DNA from 4 places in the Bacillus sp. C1 genome. Region 3 is predicted to be linked to each of the others. Evidence: riboswitches for the same ligand, from Rfam matches in the RefSeq annotation. Region 3 holds a riboswitch; each other region holds the start of a gene.
The links. Region 3 has a riboswitch for S-adenosylmethionine ahead of metK (methionine adenosyltransferase). Riboswitches for the same ligand answer to the same signal wherever they lie in the genome.
Positions count from the first base shown of each region.

Region 1: linked by a shared signal. The riboswitch ahead of ACX5JI_RS25240 (ECF-type riboflavin transporter substrate-binding protein) and the one ahead of metK (methionine adenosyltransferase) in region 3 are both predicted to bind S-adenosylmethionine.
Region 2: linked by a shared signal. The riboswitch ahead of ACX5JI_RS17770 (hypothetical protein) and the one ahead of metK (methionine adenosyltransferase) in region 3 are both predicted to bind S-adenosylmethionine.
Region 4: linked by a shared signal. The riboswitch ahead of ACX5JI_RS14305 (methionine ABC transporter ATP-binding protein) and the one ahead of metK (methionine adenosyltransferase) in region 3 are both predicted to bind S-adenosylmethionine.

Region 1 covers NZ_JBTMZT010000019.1:6,992-11,725, reverse strand. The annotation lists gene ACX5JI_RS25245 (ABC transporter ATP-binding protein) at 1-704, opposite strand, end outside; gene ACX5JI_RS25240 (ECF-type riboflavin transporter substrate-binding protein) at 715-1,263, opposite strand; SAM riboswitch class I at 1,402-1,517, opposite strand; gene ACX5JI_RS25235 (aspartate/glutamate racemase family protein) at 1,676-2,356, shown strand; gene ACX5JI_RS25230 (PAS domain-containing sensor histidine kinase) at 2,462-4,243, opposite strand; gene ACX5JI_RS25225 (Cof-type HAD-IIB family hydrolase) at 4,573-4,734, opposite strand, start outside.
Region 2 covers NZ_JBTMZT010000006.1:135,016-139,749, forward strand. The annotation lists gene tnpB (IS200/IS605 family element RNA-guided endonuclease TnpB) at 243-1,367, shown strand; gene ACX5JI_RS17760 (YwiC-like family protein) at 1,567-2,289, shown strand; gene ACX5JI_RS17765 (hypothetical protein) at 2,324-2,515, opposite strand; SAM riboswitch class I at 2,649-2,747, shown strand; gene ACX5JI_RS17770 (hypothetical protein) at 2,851-3,111, shown strand; gene ACX5JI_RS17775 (SWIM zinc finger family protein) at 3,391-3,786, shown strand; gene ACX5JI_RS17780 (NAD(P)H-dependent oxidoreductase) at 3,803-4,378, shown strand; gene ACX5JI_RS17785 (group-specific protein) at 4,375-4,728, shown strand.
Region 3 covers NZ_JBTMZT010000013.1:94,383-99,116, reverse strand. The annotation lists gene pckA (phosphoenolpyruvate carboxykinase (ATP)) at 1-1,331, opposite strand, end outside; SAM riboswitch class I at 1,683-1,805, shown strand; gene metK (methionine adenosyltransferase) at 1,974-3,173, shown strand; gene ACX5JI_RS22865 (GNAT family N-acetyltransferase) at 3,212-3,736, opposite strand; gene ACX5JI_RS22860 (hypothetical protein) at 3,751-3,942, opposite strand; gene ACX5JI_RS22855 (hypothetical protein) at 3,949-4,128, opposite strand; gene ACX5JI_RS22850 (MogA/MoaB family molybdenum cofactor biosynthesis protein) at 4,518-4,734, shown strand, end outside.
Region 4 covers NZ_JBTMZT010000004.1:93,679-98,412, reverse strand. The annotation lists gene ACX5JI_RS14320 (toprim domain-containing protein) at 130-474, shown strand; gene ACX5JI_RS14315 (thioredoxin family protein) at 478-786, shown strand; gene ACX5JI_RS14310 (hypothetical protein) at 939-1,283, shown strand; SAM riboswitch class I at 1,409-1,518, shown strand; gene ACX5JI_RS14305 (methionine ABC transporter ATP-binding protein) at 1,747-2,772, shown strand; gene ACX5JI_RS14300 (methionine ABC transporter permease) at 2,765-3,430, shown strand; gene metQ (methionine ABC transporter substrate-binding lipoprotein MetQ) at 3,457-4,263, shown strand; gene sufC (Fe-S cluster assembly ATPase SufC) at 4,503-4,734, shown strand, end outside.

The DNA of each region.
Region 1 (4,734 bases), on a different contig from region 3:
TGTAAAATTCTCTTCGGTGAATCAACCGCTACAATTTTACCTTCTTCTATTAATATAATTTTATCGAGGTCTAATTTTAGTATTTCTTCTATTCTATGTTCTATAATAACAACCGTTTTGTTACATTGTTGATGTATTTTCTGTATAACTTCTATTGTTTTTAAACTACTTATAGGATCTAAGTTTGCTAATGGTTCATCAAATAGTAATATGTCAGCTTCCGTCGTTAATAGCCCAGCAAGAGAAACAGTTTGTTTTTGCCCACCCGATAATTCATGTGGACTTCGTGAATGAAATGTATGCATCTGTACTTTTTGTAGCGCTTCTTCCACAATGATCTTCATTTTTTTCTGTTCTACACAATCATTTTCTAATGAAAAAGCAACATCTTCTCCTACAGTTAAACCAATAAACTGAGAATCTTGATCTTGCAAAATAGTTCCGACATGCTTACTTTGTTCAAAAATACTCCCTTTTCGTGGATCCTTACCGCATATCGAAATTTTCCCAGTACTTGTTCCCTCATACGAAAAAGGGATAAGCCCATTTATACAATGGGCCAATGTTGATTTTCCTGAGCCGCTTCGGCCAGCAATCAATACTTTTTCTCCTGGATAAATGTGAAATGTAACATCCTTTAAAGTAGGTTCTGTCACTTGTTTATATTGAAATGTAAATTGTTCAAAAGAAATAATCGGCTTCATTGTAATCTCCCTACTTTTCAATTTTCAAATGTGTATGTTTTTTATTTGCTTTGGCCAATCCAATTGTGATTGGTAAACCGAGAATTAAAAATACAAGAACATCTGCAAGTGTTGCACCAAGTACTTGAATCATAATTTTATCTACAGGTTCTCCCATAATGATAATATCAAAAGCACCAGCAAATATAATTGCAATGACAATCCCAATGAAACCTGTTACAGCAAAATATGAAATATCTCGATTACGAAATGTTCCATTTTTCACACTGAAACTTGCTCGTTTTTGTACAAGCCCCATCGTAAATCCAATAATACCGGAACTAAGCACCCATCCCCACCATATTCCCCATCCAGCGATTGTATCTGTCACTGTATGACCGATAAGTCCAATTAAAAGTCCTGCAATTGGCCCGAAAATCGCCCCAAAAATTGTTAATATAGCTAAAGCAGGCTTTATAAATGTATTTGGCGCAATTGAAAATCCCCATAGACCTAATACCCCATATATTGCAGCACCGATTCCAATTGCTACGACTAATTTTGTAGATAATTTGTTCATATGAACTCCCCTTTCATTCTAGTTAGTCTATATTAGTCCTATATGTAAAAAAAAATTGAATTATGCGTCTTCACTTCCTTTCTTCCCAATAAAAAATGACCTCTTATAGAAGAGGTCATTTTTTATTTCGATATGATCCTCTTATCTTTCAAAAGACAATATGTCTTCTGCGGAATTAGCACCTTCCTATTCGTATGAATATAGGGGTTGCTGAGGTTTCATAGGGCCGTTCCCTTCACCTCTCTGGATAAGTATTCGTTTGTAAGTTGTATTATTGCATTAACGCAAATTAATTTCAATATTTTTCTTACTATTTCTATTTTTTTGTGAACCAAACGAATAATTCATTGTATTCTTATCGGAATTATGGAATAATTGACGTAACAAAATATATTAAGAGGAGGAATTAGACGTGAAAGTAATCGGATTAATTGGTGGGTTAAGTTGGGAATCAACGTCTCTTTATTATAAACATATTAATACGCTAACGCTATCTCAGTATAATCATCACGCAAAGCTTGTCCTATATAGCATGGACTTTGGTGAAGTAACAAATTTATTACAAAATCAACAATATGAAGAAGTGCAAAGTCAACTCGTTCAAGCGGCGAAAAAAATAGAACATTCTGGTGCAGATTGTATACTTATGTGTTCAAATACAGTACATCAATTTGCGAACGGAGTAGAACAAGCAGTGTCTATTCCCCTTCTTCATATTGGCGATGTAAGTGCTGAAGAAATTGTCGCACATGATGTGAAACGGATTGGTTTACTTGGAACAAAACAAACAATGGAGCAGGATTTTTACAAAGGAAGACTAGCTAACTATGGTATTGAAACGATCATTCCGAAAGAAGATGAACGAAATTTCATTCATCATGTTATCCTTCAAGAATTAAGTAACGGTATTATTTCACAGCAATCCAAAGCTCGTTTCTTAGAAATCATTCAAAACCTTATGGAATATGGTGCAGAAGGAATTTTGTTAGGTTGTACAGAAATACCGTTACTGATTTCGCAAAAAGATCTTTCTGTTCCTGTATTTGACACCGCTTTTTTACATGCTAAAAATGCCGTACAATTCGCTGGATAATAGATAAATTATAAGAATTTTGTAGTTCTCAAACTTGAATATATAGCAGAAGCTATCTTACAAATTATAAGATAGCTTCTTGTTTCTATTATTTTATATAACTCTTCATAAAGCTTCTGTTATAAGTGCCGCTGGTGCATGAGAAATCATTTGCTCACTTGGAAACACTGGTAAATAGATTGTAACCGATGTCCCGATTCCTACTTCACTCATAATACTAATTTTCCCTTGATGACTTTCAATAATCTTATAACTAAGCATAAGTCCAAGGCCAGTTCCTTTCTCTTTCGTACTATAAAAAGGTTCTCCAAGTTTTTTAATTCTTTCTTTAGGAATTCCTACGCCCTCGTCAACGATATGAATCATAACTTCTTCACGCTCTGACCTTTTCACATAAATAGAGATCTCCCCTCCATTTGGCATTGCTTCAATCGAGTTTTGTAGAACATTAATAAAGACTTGTTTTAATTGATTTTCACAACAATCCATCATTAACTCTTTTGATTCGAGATGAAGATTAATTTGAATATTTGTCATAATTGCCTTCGTATTAATTAATGAAACGACATTTTTTAATATGGAGCACAGGTTTTTCTTTTCAGTTGGAATGACATCTGTTTTTGCAATCGATAAAAATTCATGAAGTATAACTTCAATTCGTTCAATTTCTGATAGCATCAGATCAAAATATTTATCTTGATCTTCTTGATTAATTTGAAATAATTGAATAAACCCTTTAATTACTGTCAGTGGATTTCTGACTTCATGAGCTACCCCAGCAGCTAACTGTCCAATTGCCGCAAGTGTATCTGATTTATTCAATAATTCTTCTGTCTTTTTGCGTTCTGTAATATCACGGACAATGATCATAATTTTATCTTCTAATAATGGTAAACATCTAGCTTCAAAGAAACTAATACTCCCCTTAAGTAAGAGCTGATATTCAACAATAACAGTTGATCCTTTTTGCTGCACTTCGTAAATTGCTCCACGAAATTGCTGGGCTACAGAGGAAGGTAAGACTTCATAAAACTTTTTCCCCATAAAAGATGCCGCAGGTACGTAAAACTGAGCTGGTGAACCAGCTTTATAATCTATAATTGTTCCATCAGCTTCTGTTAAAAAACATAAATCAGGTAATGCTTTGAAAATAAGTTCTAGTTCAGATGTTTGTTGCTTTAATTGCTCTTCCATTTCTTTGCGATGAGTAATATCAACACCAACTGCCCAATAACTATAGCTGGGTACGGGGAACTGCTCTGAAATATTTGACCACGTAATTGTTTTTATTTCCCCATTTTTACATGTTAAATTCATTTCCCAATCTCGAAAACTTTTTCCGCGAGTTGAAAATTTCTTTTGAATTTGCTTACGGTAATGTTCGTCAGGATATAGCAGCTCAAGTGCTTTTGGATTTCCAACGATTTCGTCTGCCGCATAGCCTGTTACAAGCTCACATTCCCTATTCCATAATATAAAATTCCCCTCTTTATCAAGAGCATCAACCATGATGGGCATATTTTGTAAAATTGTATGTAGCTGTTCTTCTTTTTGAGAAAGTAAATGTATATTTTTTGTTTGATTTTGAAGTTTATTCATTGCATTATCTACAATGAGATTTGAAAACATTTCGAAGTATTTTTGACACGTACGAATATCCGTTTTTATTGAATAGGCAACAAATGACCCTAGATGTTGCTCGTGTAAAAAAAACGGAATTTCTATTTTTGTAAGTTGTATATGTTCTTCTTGGTTCACACCAAATGAAAAAACACATTCCCTATTTTGATCAAGAAGTTGATGCGAAACGTTTGTTAAATTATAAAATTGTTCTGCCATGGTTTCTATTGTTTTCACATCAATGAGTTCCAATAGCCGCGCATTCATTCTTTTTCCACCTCTATATGTAAAATTAATACCATTTTTTATTCACGCTTCTCCATTATACGAATAATGTTCTCATAGGTATATAGAAATAGCATAATTGTTCAAATAAATTTTATTTTTCAATAAAAAAGTGGTCAAAATGGTGTAAACTATAGTCCCTTACGCATAATAGAGTCGGAATATTCACAAATTATTCATAAATGATTTTAAAAATACATACAAAAACTCCAATATATTCTATATAATAGGGCGTAATAAGGCTTCTATGGATCTCATAGAATACCTTACCCCTAATAAAAAGTAAAAAAGAATCCTTTTTGGATTCTTTTTTACTTTTTTACTATGACATATTCATAAAGAGCGTGTGCAACTCCGTGCTCTTCATTCGATAGCGTTTCATAATGACACAGTTGCTTGATTTCTTCCACTGCACTTCCCATCGCGATAGACACATGTGCCTTTTCCATCATAGAAACATCATTTAGCCCATC
Region 2 (4,734 bases), on a different contig from region 3:
CGCCTTCGGACAAGGGATGGCGATTTACTATCTCGATTGTCCGATTGTTCGAGTGCTACTTGTAATAAATGAAAATAGCTTGCGCTTGCGTACGAGTATCAAAACCATTTTTCTCTTTGTATGCGTCTATTCTCTATAAAGGAGTTTTAGGAAATCGTAATACTACTGTTTGTTTTTCCATGTCTTCACTCCTGAAAAAAATATATAATATGTATGTTATAACGCGTGAGGAGGTGAAAGTCATAATTGTCAATAAAGCATACAAATTCCGTATCTATCCAAACAAAGAACAAGCAATTTTAATCAATAAAACAATTGGTTGTTCTCGATTTGTATTTAATTATTTCCTTTCTAAATGGAACGATACATACAAGGAAACAGGAAAGGGTTTAGCGTATGAAACATGTTCAGCAGAACTTCCTAAACTGAAGAAAGAATTTGTTTGGTTAAAAGAAGTAGATAGTATTGTAATACAGTCATCTGTCAGAAATCTTGCAGATGCGTTTGACCGTTTCTTTAAGAAGCAAAATGATGCACCACGCCTCAAGTCTAAAAAGAACAAAGTACAGTCCTACACAACCAAGCACACCAACGAAAATATTGCCATTGTAGCCAACAAAATAAAGCTACCAAAACTTGGTCTTGTTCGCTTTGCAAAAAGTTGTGAAGTACATGGTCGCATGCTACATGCGACGATTAGACGTAATCCAAGTGGCAAGTACTTTGTATCACTGTTAGTTGAAACAGAAATACAAGCGTTACCTAAAACCGGATCATCTGTTGGTGTAGATGTTGGATTAAAAGATTTTGCTATTTTGAGCACAGGAGAAGTTTTCACGAATCCTAAATGGTTTCGTACATTGGAAAAGAAGTTAGCTGATGCACAACGTATTCTTTCCAAACGCGAGAAAGGTTCTTCAAATTGGAACAAACAACGTATCAAGGTTGCAAGAATCTACGAACGAATTACCAACGCAAGAACAGACTACTTGCAAAAAATCTCTACCGAAATTGTCAAAAACCACGACATCATTGGTATGGAAGATTTGCAAGTGTCGAATATGCTGAAGAATCATAAATTAGCGAAAGCAATTAGTGAAGTATCTTGGTCGCAATTCAGAAGCATGCTTGCATACAAAGCAAAATGGGGCGGTAAACAAGTTGTTGTTGTATCTAAAATATTCCCTTCTAGTCAGCTATGTTCTTGTTGTGGCTACCAAAACAAAGACGTTAAAAATCTAAATCTTCGTGAATGGGATTGCCCTTCTTGTGGCACGCATCACGACAGAGATATTAACGCAGGACAAAACCTTAAAAACGAAGCCGTAAGACTTCTAACCGTAGGGACTACGGGGTTAGCCTACTAAGATAACCGAAGGATACTTTGGTGTTCGTAGGAATCCCCCACTCCAAACAGTCCGTAAGGGTGTTAAGTGGTGGGTAGTTCAAAATGGTACTTTCGTTTGAAAAATGTCAAAGAATTGTTTTAATATATTGCAATTGTTGTATGGTGATTTTTGTATAATAGAAAATGAGAAAGATTTTCAAAGAGGAGATGCCATATTCATGAAGTTAGTTATTCCAAAGCAGCATGGCGCATGGGGAATGCTGCTGATTCCATTTTTACTTAGTGTACTACTTGGTAAGCCTACGTTTTATCATATTCCACTCTTTATCGCTTGGTTATTTATCTATTTAGCGACATATCCATTTTTAATGTACATGAAGCAAACACGAAAGAAAGAATTTTTACATGCAGCAATGATGTACTTTATGATTGCATGTGTTTTTGGGATTGTATCTTTACTATATGAATGGGAAATTCTTTTATTCGCATTTATGATGATTCCACTCTTTATCGTAAATATATACTTTGCTCGTCAGAAAAAGGAACGAGCGTTAGTAAATGATATTTGTGCAATTCTTGTTTTTTGTATAGGCGGTTTAATCAGTTATTATTTTTCGATGAAAACAGTTGATGGAATAGCTATTGGAATTGCGGGTATTTCCTTTCTATACTTTTTAGGTAGTACCTTTTATGTGAAAACAATGATACGTGAAAAGAATAATCCGATTTATCGTTATGTTTCATGGGGATATCATATTTTCTTAATTGTCGCTTCTTTCGTAGTAAATCCATGGTTGTCTTTTATCTTTATCCCGAGTTTAGTTCGTGCCATTGTATTGTATGGTAAAAAAATATCTATATTAAAAGTTGGCGTTTTAGAAATCGTTAACTCCGTATATTTTTTAATTGCGACGGCAATACTACTGCAGTATGCCATTTGATGTATTGCCCATCTCATAAAGAGATGGGCAACATTCATTTTTGTTCTAAAATATGAACGGTATGATCACATTTTTGCAATGCATTTTCCACGGCTTGTAGAGATTGTTCAATTTGTTCCCGATTATCGCTCTTTTCAACAGTTTGTAACGCTTGTTCCAAACAGTTTTTCGCTCCTTGCAATGAGTGGAATGAATCTTGAACATAACCACGGGCATTTTTATCCATCATAAATTCCTCCTTTTGTACATACAATTTTAGTATGAGCGTGAGAAAAGAAAATATAACTTCATTGTAATTACTTTGTTTTATTTGACAATTATAATAAAAGTAGCTTATAGTAAATGTTAAAGTGAATATTTTCTTATCCAGAGAGGTGGAGGGACTGGCCCGATGAAACCCGGCAACCGCGATGCAGGTGCTAATTCCAGCAGAACATATTTGTTCTGGGAGATAAGACGAAGATATAATACGTAACTTCTTCTTATCGAAGAGGTTTTTTTATTACGAAAAAACCGATTCTAAAAACAACAGAATAAGAAGAAAGGGGTTGCAATTGTACTGTGACACTTGAAAAATACGTAAAACTGCGTAATGCAGTATATGAATATATGATGGAGCAAGATAAACCAATATCATTATTAGATATTCAAGAACATATCGTTTCGCATCATGAGGGAAAATTCACGAAAAAAATGTTACATCAATTTTATTTATCGAGGTTATTAGACGAATTAAAACTGGATGGGAAAATTACTTTAGCTGATGAAGAATATCTCTATGCTGAAAAAGGGGTATATTATAAGGCGAGAAAAGGGAGCTAGGCTCTCTTTTTTTATGGTATAATTTGTTTGAAAATTAGAAATGTATGTAGAGTAAAAGACTGCTAAAGCAGCCTGATACAAGGGAATGGTGTTGAGTGTGTAGTGTCAAAAGTTGAATATGCCCTGAAAGAGGCACTTCGTTCGGCTCGAAACGAAAAGAGACACCTTCGCCGAATAGGTGTCAGTCGTTTTGTCATATAGGCTTGCTACTTGACATGTAATAGAATATCACGAAGTGCGAAAGGAAGTCAAAAGGGAATTTAAGGAAGGGGAAGTGTGATGTATGCCTTTTTAGTAAAGGAAATGAAAGAATGGATTCCTAGGCACATTATAGATAGAGGATATGAATATTATGAAGAAGGATATGTCGAGGATGTAGAAATACATAACGATAAAGTATTTGCATTCGTGAAAGGGAATTACGGAAATTATGAAGTAATCATTGATCTTGTAGATTTTAAGAGAAGTAGTTGTGAATGTCCTTATGAAAATGATTGTAAGCATATGGCGGCAGTTATATATGAAATTCAAGGTGTTGGAGAAAAGAATGTGAGAGAGAAGTTGCAAACATTAGAAAAGGAAGAATTGTTAATCATTATGGAAAGATTATTAAAAACTTCTAAAGATGTAATGATTGTCGAGAAGATGTTGAGGGAAGATAAATTTAAATCTTAGAAGGGTGTTTTTGGAGATGAATGTACTAATCATATATGCACATCCCAATCCGTCTAGTTTCAATGCATCCATTTTAGAACATGTGCAAAAAGGACTTCAAGAAACGAATCATTCTATTACATTGCTCGACCTGTATAAGGAACAATTTAACCCAGTACTTATTTTTAATGAAGATAAGAGAAGACGTGATTTAGCATATGAAGAAGAGACAGAGAAATATAGAAACTTGATCAAAGAGGCAGATTCTTTTATTTTTATTTATCCGATATGGTGGTGGGGAATGCCAGCTATTTTAAAAGGATTTATTGATCGGGTTTTTGTGTCGGGGTTTGCATATACATATGAAGGGATTATGCCGAAAGGACTGCTCACTGGAAAAACTGCATGGGTTATTAATACATTAGATTCACCGCTCTGGTACGCGGCACTCTTATATCGCTCCGCTGATTGGGTCATTATGAAGAAGGGTATTTTGCGATTTTGCGGTATACGCCAAATAAAACGTTCTGCCTTTCAGTCTGTAAAAACAAGTAAAGCTGCAAAACGTGAAAAGTGGCTTTTAGAAATACAAGAAAAGGCTAAAAAACTATGAATGAAGTAGAAACGATAATGAAATGCTGTAATCGAAATGATGAGTTGTTTCGCACGTATATCGTTTGTTTACTTCAATTGAAACGTCACAATGAAACGTTTAAAGAGGTATATAAAGAATTAAGAGCGGATTATTTAGTAAGGGGAATATGTGAACGGGAAATTGATGAGATTATTAAGGAAAGTAAAGAATACAACATGTATGATGTACCGAAAGTATTAAGATGGGATTTTTTACGAAATCATCCATCAATGATTGAAGAGGTTTGTACGACGGTATTTACATATAGAACATTAAACCTTTCATGTGATGCATGGCGAAATGTAATGAGATGCATAGAAAATGAATGATTATTA
Region 3 (4,734 bases):
GTGTAACCTAAGTTCATACGTTTCCCAACGCCGTATTCGCCACCAGTCCAGCCAGTGTTTACTAGGAATACTTTTGCATGATGTTTCTCGATCTTTTCACCAAGCATTTCAGCATAGCGAGATGCGTCAAGTGGTAAGAATGGAGAACCGAAGCAAGTTGAGAATGTCGCTTGCGGAGATGTTACGCCGCGCTCCGTTCCTGCTAGTTTACTAGTGTAACCGCTTAAGAAATGGTACATAGCTTGCTCTTTATTTAATTTACTGATTGGAGGTAATACGCCAGATGCATCAGCAGTTAAGAAAATAATTGTATTTGGATGTCCTGCAACACTTGGCATTACGATATTATCGATCGCATGTATTGGGTATGCAGCACGTGTATTTTCTGTTAATGCAGTGTCATTATAATCTGCAACGCGTGTTTGATTATCAATTACAACGTTCTCAAGAACTGATCCGAATGTAATTGCATCAAAGATTTGTGGCTCTTTCTCATGAGAAAGGTTAATACATTTTGCGTAGCAACCGCCTTCAATATTAAATACGCCGTTATCAGACCAACCATGCTCATCATCACCAATTAATTTACGGTGTGGGTCAGCAGATAATGTTGTTTTACCAGTTCCAGATAAACCGAAGAATAAAGCAACATCGCCTTCTTCACCTACGTTTGCAGAACAGTGCATCGATAAAATATCTTGTTCTGGAAGTAAGAAGTTCATAATAGAGAAGATTGATTTTTTCATTTCTCCAGCGTATTCCGTACCACCGATTAATACGATGCGTTTTTCAAATGAAACCATAATAAATGCTTCAGAATTTGTGCCGTCAATCGCTGGATCTGCTTTAAAACTTGGTGCAGAAACAATTGTAAATTCAGATTCATGATTTGTTAATTCTTCTTCAGTTGGACGAATAAATAATTGATGTACAAATAAATTGTGCCATGCATATTCGTTAATAACTTGTAACGGAAGACGATAGTTACGATCCGCACCAGCGAAGCCTTTAAATACGAACAATTCTTCTTTTTCTTTTAAGTATTCTAATACTTTTGTATATAATTTATTAAAATGTTCTTCAGAAATCGGTTGATTGACAGAACCCCAAGCGATCTTATCTGCAATCGACGCTTCTTTCACAATAAATTTATCTTTAGGAGAACGTCCTGTATATTTTCCTGTAGAAGCAGAAACGGCACCAGTAGAAGTCAATTTTCCTTCGTTTCTCATTAGTACTTTTTCCACTAATTGTGGAACGCTTAGTTGAATCTGTGCATTGCTTCCGTTCAGTAATTCATGTAATCCAATTTGGACATTCACAGTACTCATATTTATATACCATCCTTTTCATTTTAATGAAATATTTCTCGTAATCCCCACCAAGAGTATAACACAATCATATAAATAATGTATACTATTTATTTACTTTTGTTTGTGTGAATGTATTATCTTTCTTATTTATATTTCTTTCGACATAAATTGAGACTCTCATTGGGATCTTTTCATGACTAGAATACTCTCGTCAATGGGGCATTTTACTTGTCTTTTTTTACATTTTGAAGGTGTGATATTTTATTTTATGGTTAACGGGGAGGGATTCTATGAAAAACTTATTAGGAATATGTGAATATGAATTGACAAATGAATATCATTTCTTTAGTATAGGTTGGGACGGATACTCTCTTATCCCGAGCTGGCGGAGGGACAGGCCCGATGAAGCCCAGCAACCTCACTTGTAACGGTAATAAACAAGTGAATAGGTGCTAAAACCTGTGCGAGGCGAAAGGTCTCGAACGATAAGAGCGAAGGGCAAAAAGCAGTATGCAAGTAGCAAATTAAACCTTTCCTCTATATAATAGGGAAAGGTTTTTCTTTATACTTGTGTGGGAGAATAAATGAATGTCGCAGTTTGTGGCAAATTAAGGATGAGTTCCGTACAATATATACAATTACTGTAGGGAGGTTTACCAAATGACAAAACAACGTCATCTGTTCACATCTGAGTCTGTAACTGAAGGACATCCAGATAAAATTTGTGACCAAATTTCTGATTCAATTTTAGACGCGATCTTAGCAAAAGACGCAAATGCACGTGTAGCTTGTGAAACAACAGTAACAACTGGTTTAGTATTGGTAGCGGGGGAAATTACGACTTCTACTTATGTAGATATTCCAAAAATCGTTCGTGAAACAATTCAAGGTATCGGCTATACTCGTGCAAAATACGGATTCGATGCAGAAACTTGTGCAGTTTTAACATCTATCGATGAGCAATCTGCTGACATCGCTATGGGTGTTGACCAAGCGCTAGAAGCACGTGAAGGTCAAATGACTGATGCTGAGATTGAGGCAATTGGTGCAGGGGACCAAGGTTTAATGTTTGGTTTCGCATGTAATGAAACAAAAGAATTAATGCCACTTCCAATCTCACTTGCTCACAAATTAGCTCGTCGTTTAACGGAAGTTCGTAAAGATGAAACTTTAGAATATTTACGTCCAGACGGTAAAACGCAAGTTACAGTTGAGTATGATGAAAATGGTAAACCAGTACGCGTCGATACAATTGTAATTTCTACGCAACATCACCCTGATGTTACATGGGAACAAATCGATCGTGATTTAAAAGAACACGTTATTAAACACGTTGTACCAGCTGAGTTAATTAATGAAGAAACAAAATTCTTTATTAACCCAACAGGTCGCTTCGTAATTGGTGGACCACAAGGTGATGCTGGTTTAACAGGACGTAAAATTATTGTTGATACTTATGGTGGATACGCTCGTCACGGCGGCGGTGCATTCTCTGGTAAAGATGCAACAAAAGTTGACCGTTCTGCAGCATATGCAGCTCGTTATGTCGCGAAAAACATCGTAGCAGCTGGTCTTGCTGACAAAGCAGAAGTACAACTTGCATATGCAATCGGCGTAGCACAGCCAGTATCAATTTCAGTTGATACATTCGGCACTGGTAAAGTATCTGAAGAAGTACTAGTAGAACTAGTTCGTAACAACTTCGATCTTCGCCCAGCTGGTATCATCAAAATGTTAGACTTACGTCGCCCAATTTACAAACAAACAGCAGCTTACGGCCACTTCGGACGTACTGATGTAGATCTTTCATGGGAACGTACAGACAAAGCAGCAGCTTTAAAAGAGCAAGCTGGTCTATAATATAGGAAAAAAGCTTTGCGCGGGAGCGCAAAGCTTTTTTATTTGTAATTAGACTGTAGTAATGCAAAAAGCTCAATATCATGCCAATTCCCATTTCGAAATACAGCTTCTTTACAACTGCCTTCATGTTGAAAGCCAAGTTTTTTATAAAGATGTATCGCCTTATCGTTAAATGAAAATACACGTAAGGATATACGATGTAAGTTTAATTCTAAAAAGGCATACTCTAATAATAAAGTCAGTGCTTCTTTTCCATACCCTTGTCCCCAATAATCTTTCTTTCCGATATCGATAATACATTCTGCATTTCGATTATGTGGGTCAATGTTAATTAAAGATGTGATTCCGATTGGAAGGTTATCCTCTTTTTGTTCAATAATATAACTTTTAGAGGTAGAAGAGTGAATGATTTGTTCACAAAACTGCTCTGTTTCCGGGAAAGAGTATGTATCAAGGGTGAGACTGGTAGTGCTCATAACTTCTATATCATTTCGCCAATGGTAATAGGTTGGAATATCATTTTCTGAAAACTTTCGTAAACGAATCCGATTTGTCTCGAACAAGTAGAAAACCTCCTTTATTTCACCTCAGCACTTTGGTTCTTACATACTCCAGCACAAGAATTACAATATACTACCCCATCGAGTTCAATATATTTTTTCATATTCGTCATCCCGCTTGGAGGAAACGGCATATGAACCCACGCTTTCTCATATGTTTGAATTTCCTTCCCACATGACTTGCAAAGTATAGGTTTTTTGCGGAACAATGTTCATCATCCTTTCTTCTGGCGTGCTTTTCCAGCACAAAATGCACTGCATAGTAAAAAGACCGTCGCAAATCCCCAGCCACTGATTGCGGAGTAAGGTACGGCCTCCTTTAGCGCCATCCCAGCGCTGATGGATGCAACAAATAGAAGGATGAATACTGTTGTGAGTTTTTGATACAGTTCCATAGATAAACCTCCTAATTATGAAAATTTATTTAGTATGTATTGAAATCTACCTTTTATGGTTATATATATCCATTTTGATTTTCCAACATCTAAATTGCGGTTATGAAAACAAAAGGAAATTCCCACTTATTTCTTTTTTTGTTTTTACATGGCATGGGGATAAAAAGAGAACTGACCGCTACTACACTCGGCCGGATGCTCTCTTCCAACTAAAAAACAAAGGGTGTGTCAGTTTTTAAATTTGTATTTATATACCAATATTGTATCATGGTATTTTAGTTGTTCACTAGATAATTATGTAAATGTGATGTATTTCATATTTGAAAGAATGTCGATACGATATGATAAAATTGTGAGTAGTTCATAAGAGGGAGAGGATGAAGATGAAGATGAGCGTTACAGAACATAAAAAACAAGCGCCGAAAGAAGTGCGTTGTAAAATTATTACGGTTTCTGATACACGTACTGAAGAAACTGATAAGAGCGGTAAGTTATTGCAACAATTATTATTAGAAACAGGACACATCGTAACGGCTTATGAAATTGTGAAAGACGATAAAGAAAGTATTAGGCAGGCTGTATTAAGTGGATATCATCAAGAAGATG
Region 4 (4,734 bases), on a different contig from region 3:
CTCACATTCTGAGCGAGCCGCTTGCGCTTTTCTTCTTTACAAAAATAAACAGGAAACAACATGAAAATATCGAATATACTATATACTAATAAGGTTGTTTTATAGTACATGGTGATCGGGTGATGACATATGGTTTATGTAGAGAAAGTCATTATTGTCGAAGGAAAGTCAGATAGAAGAAAGATTGAATCTATTATTCGAGAACCTGTGGAAATTGTTTGTACAAATGGTACAATTGGTTTGTCGAAAATGGATGAGTTCATTGATCAGTTTTTTGATAAAGAAGTATATGTGCTAGTGGATGCAGATGATGCAGGGGAGAAGCTAAGAAAGCAATTTCGTAAGGAATTTCCGCAAGCTGAGCATATTTACATTGATCGTTCGTATCGTGAAGTGGCAACTGCGCCGTCTTCGCATTTAGCGAATGTATTATGGGGAGCTGACATCGACGTTTATACAGAATATTTACGGTAAGGAATGATAGAAGTGATTGAGTGGACAGGTGCTGAAGCTACAGCTCTAATAGCAGACCAAGAAAAAATAGTGTTATATGTATATACACCGATGTGTGGAACATGCCAATTAGCAAAGAAGATGCTAACGGTGGTAGAGGCTACTATAGCTGAATTAGAAATAGGAATGCTAGATTTAAACTATGCCCCTTATTTAGCGAGAGAGTATGAAATAGAAAGTGTACCTTGTTTACTTGTATTTGAAAGAGGAGCACTGATGAAGAAAATATATGCATTTCATTCGGTTGAATATTTATATAAAGAATTACAGTAGGCGGCAAAGTTTTTGCCGCCTCGACATATTTCTTGGGAAATATGCTTGAAAGATAGAAGTGCTACATTATTTGTCGAGAGAAAGTAACAGGATTGCCCTTTGAGGAGATGGAATGGTATGTAGTAGAAAGTGATATGAAGGATGTGACTAGAATGGAATTATATTCGTTGCTTCAATCATTTGTAACGTATGCCAATAGCCAATATCACCTCGAGCCACTTTTACGCCAAAGAGAGAAGACAATTAATATTTGTTTTAGGGATGAGTGTTACTCACTTCAAATTTCAAGAGAGTATATACAACTTTTGAAAGAGGCGAGGGGAACAGAGCAACTTGTTTGTTTTCAAGAGGAAGATTTACGGCGATTAGTAACTGGAAATGTACGATTACAAACGCTTTTAAATAGTGGGCGTGTTCAATATAACGGAACGTATCGTACGATGTTATTATTGGAATCTGTATTTCATATATGTAAACCAATGTCTGTCGGGGCTTAATATTCTGAAGTTTCTCTTTTTGCGAAAATTTCTATTGACATAATGGTTGTATATTGATACAATTCAAGTCATAAAATATAGACAATTTCATAAATTTTAAATCAGACGAAAATTCAATCTGATTTCTCTTATCAAGAGAGGTGGAGGGACTGAGCCCTATGAAACCCGGCAACCGTCAACTTTTATGTTGAAATGGTGCCAATTCCTGCAAAGCAAATGCTTTGAGAGATGAGAGGAAGGGATAATGTTGATATACGCATATAAACCTTTCTGCTCATTCTAAAAGCAGAAAGGTTTTTTGTTGTTTGAATGAGGAGGACATTCGAATAATAAGAAGAGCTAACAAGAAATTTAGCTATAGCGACAGTTAGGTTTAAGCAATTCTCACATTAAAAATAAAAAATTGTGGGAGTAAATCAGAACGAGCTGCTTACGCTTTTTAACTAAAAAAGGGGTGAACATCATGATTTTATTAGAGAATGTAAAGAAAATATATAAGTCAAAAAGTGGTGATGTCACTGCTGTGGATAATGCCAATTTAAAAATAGAGAAAGGTGAAATTTTTGGCGTTATTGGATATAGTGGCGCTGGGAAAAGTTCTTTAATTAGATTGTTTAATCAATTAGAGAAACCAACTTCCGGACAAATTACGATAGCAAATCGTGTGATTTCAGCGATTACTGGAAGTGAGCTTCGAAAAGCAAGGCAAGAAATTGGTATGATTTTTCAGCACTTCAACTTACTTTGGTCACGAACGGTTCGTGAAAATATTGCGTTTCCACTTGAAATTGCAGGTGTAGATAAAGAACAAAGAAAAAAACGTGTGGATGAGTTAATTCGTCTTGTTGGATTGGAAGGAAGAGGCGATGCATATCCGTCTCAACTAAGCGGAGGACAGAAGCAGCGCGTTGGGATTGCAAGAGCATTAGCGAATGACCCGAAAGTACTCCTCTGCGACGAAGCGACATCAGCACTTGATCCAGAAACGACAGATCAAATTTTAGATTTACTATTAGATATTAATAAACGTCTTGGTTTAACGATTGTACTTATTACACATGAAATGCATGTCATTCAAAAAATTTGTAATCGCGTTGCAGTAATGGAAAAAGGGAAAATCGTAGAGACAGGTCCTGTACTAGATGTATTCCGTAACCCGCAGCAGGAGATTACAAAGCGATTTGTACAACAAATAACAGATTCAGAAGATACGAATGAAACGATTGAGAGCCTATTAGAGAAATATCCAGAAGGTAAAGTGATTCGTTTGCAGTTTATTGGCGATTCTGTAGAGCGGCCGGTACTTCAGAGATTGATGAGACGGGATGATATAGAAGTGAGTGTGCTGCAAGGGAATATTGCACAAACAAATAATGGATCTTATGGAAACTTAGTCGTTCATTTGAATGGTACAGAGGCTGCAATCCAGCAAGCAATCGAAGGAATTCATCAAGAACAAGTAGAGCTGGAGGTGATTGCGCATGGATAAGTTACTTGCAAACGTAGATTGGAATCAAATGCTAGAAGCAACAGGTGAAACATTATACATGACGGCAATTGCAGCGCTTGCTACATTTGCTTTAGGTCTCATTTTAGGATTATTACTCTTTATGACAGCAAAAGATAATTTGTGGGAAAACAAGATGGTTCATACTGTGATTGGAGCGTTTGTGAATATTTTCCGCTCGATCCCATTTATCATTTTAATTATTTTATTAATCCCATTTACGAAGCTTCTTCTTGGAACAATTCTTGGAGCGAGTGCAGCGCTGCCAGCTTTAATTATTGGGGCAGCACCGTTTTATGCAAGGATGGTTGAAATCGCGCTTCGTGAAATTGATAAAGGTGTGATTGAAGCTTCAAAAGCAATGGGAGCAAAAACGAGCACAATCATTTGGAAAGTATTAATACCAGAATCATTACCAGCGCTCGTATCGGGTATTACAGTAACAACAATTGCTCTTGTAGGTTATACAGCAATGGCAGGTGTTGTCGGTGCTGGAGGTCTTGGGACACTTGCTTATTTAGATGGATTTCAAAGGGGACATAATGATGTAACAATTGTTGCGACAATTTGCATATTACTCGTTGTGTTTTTGATTCAGATTATTGGGGACCTTGTTACAACTCGAATTGATAAACGATAAATAAAAAGGGGAAGGGTGTTTATAACATGAAAAAATTATTACTGTCAGCACTTATTACAACGTCAATTTTTGGGTTAGCGGCTTGCGGAGGAAAAAGTGAAGATAAGCTTGTTGTTGGTGCTTCTAACGTACCACACGCTGAGATTTTAGAGAAGGCAAAACCGTTACTTGAGAAAAAAGGAATCGAATTAGACATTAAACCATTCCAAGATTACGTATTGCCGAATAAATCGTTAGCAGATAAAGAGATAGATGCAAACTACTTTCAACATATTCCGTACTTAGAGAAAGAAATTAAAGATAAAGGTTACAAGTTTGAAATTGCAGGGAAAATTCATTTAGAACCAATTGGTGTCTATTCTCAAAAATATAAGAGTTTAAAAGAACTTCCAGATGGAGCGACAATTATTATGAGTAACTCGGTTGCTGACCATGGGCGTGGTTTAGCCATTTTACAAAAAGCAGGTATTTTAAAAATTAAAGAAGGTGTAGACCCAGTTAAAGCTACTCCAAAAGATATTGCGGATAATCCGAAAAACTTGAAATTCAAAACGGACATTGAGCCTGGCTTATTACCGCAAGTGTATAACAATAAAGAAGGCGATGCTGTTTTAATTAATTCTAACTATGCGATTGATGCGAAATTAGATCCAGCGAAAGATGCGATTGCGATTGAAGATAATAATTCTCCATATGCAAACGTTGTTGCGGTTCGTAAAGGTGATAAGGATAAAAAAGAAATTAAAGCTCTTGTAGAAGTGTTACATTCAAAAGAAATTCAAGATTTCATTAAGAAAGAATATAAAGGGACAGTTGTTCCTGTAAAAGAATAATGACTTGAAAAAGGGCTGAGAAATCTCCAGCTCTTTTTTCTTTATATAAATAAGAAGAAAGATGTATCATAGTAGAATGTGAAGGAAATACTTATATACATTTGTGAAAAAATTGTTACATTTTCTCAACGTTTGCGATATCATTTTATTTGATATAAAATTAGAATGAGAATAAAATGAGAATATGAACGTTTTAGGAATTTTTAAAATGTATATAGAGGATTAATGGAGGTATTGAGATGGCTGGTTCTACATTAACGGTTAAAGATTTACATGTATCAATCGATGGCAAAGAAATTTTAAAAGGTGTAAACCTTGAAGTAAAAGGTGGAGAAATCCACGCAATTATGGGACCTAACGGAACAGGTAAATCAACTTTATCTTCTGCAATTATGGGTCACCCAAAATATGAAGTAACAGAAGGTAGCATCATCATCGACGGTGAAGATGTATTAGAAATGGAAGTAGATG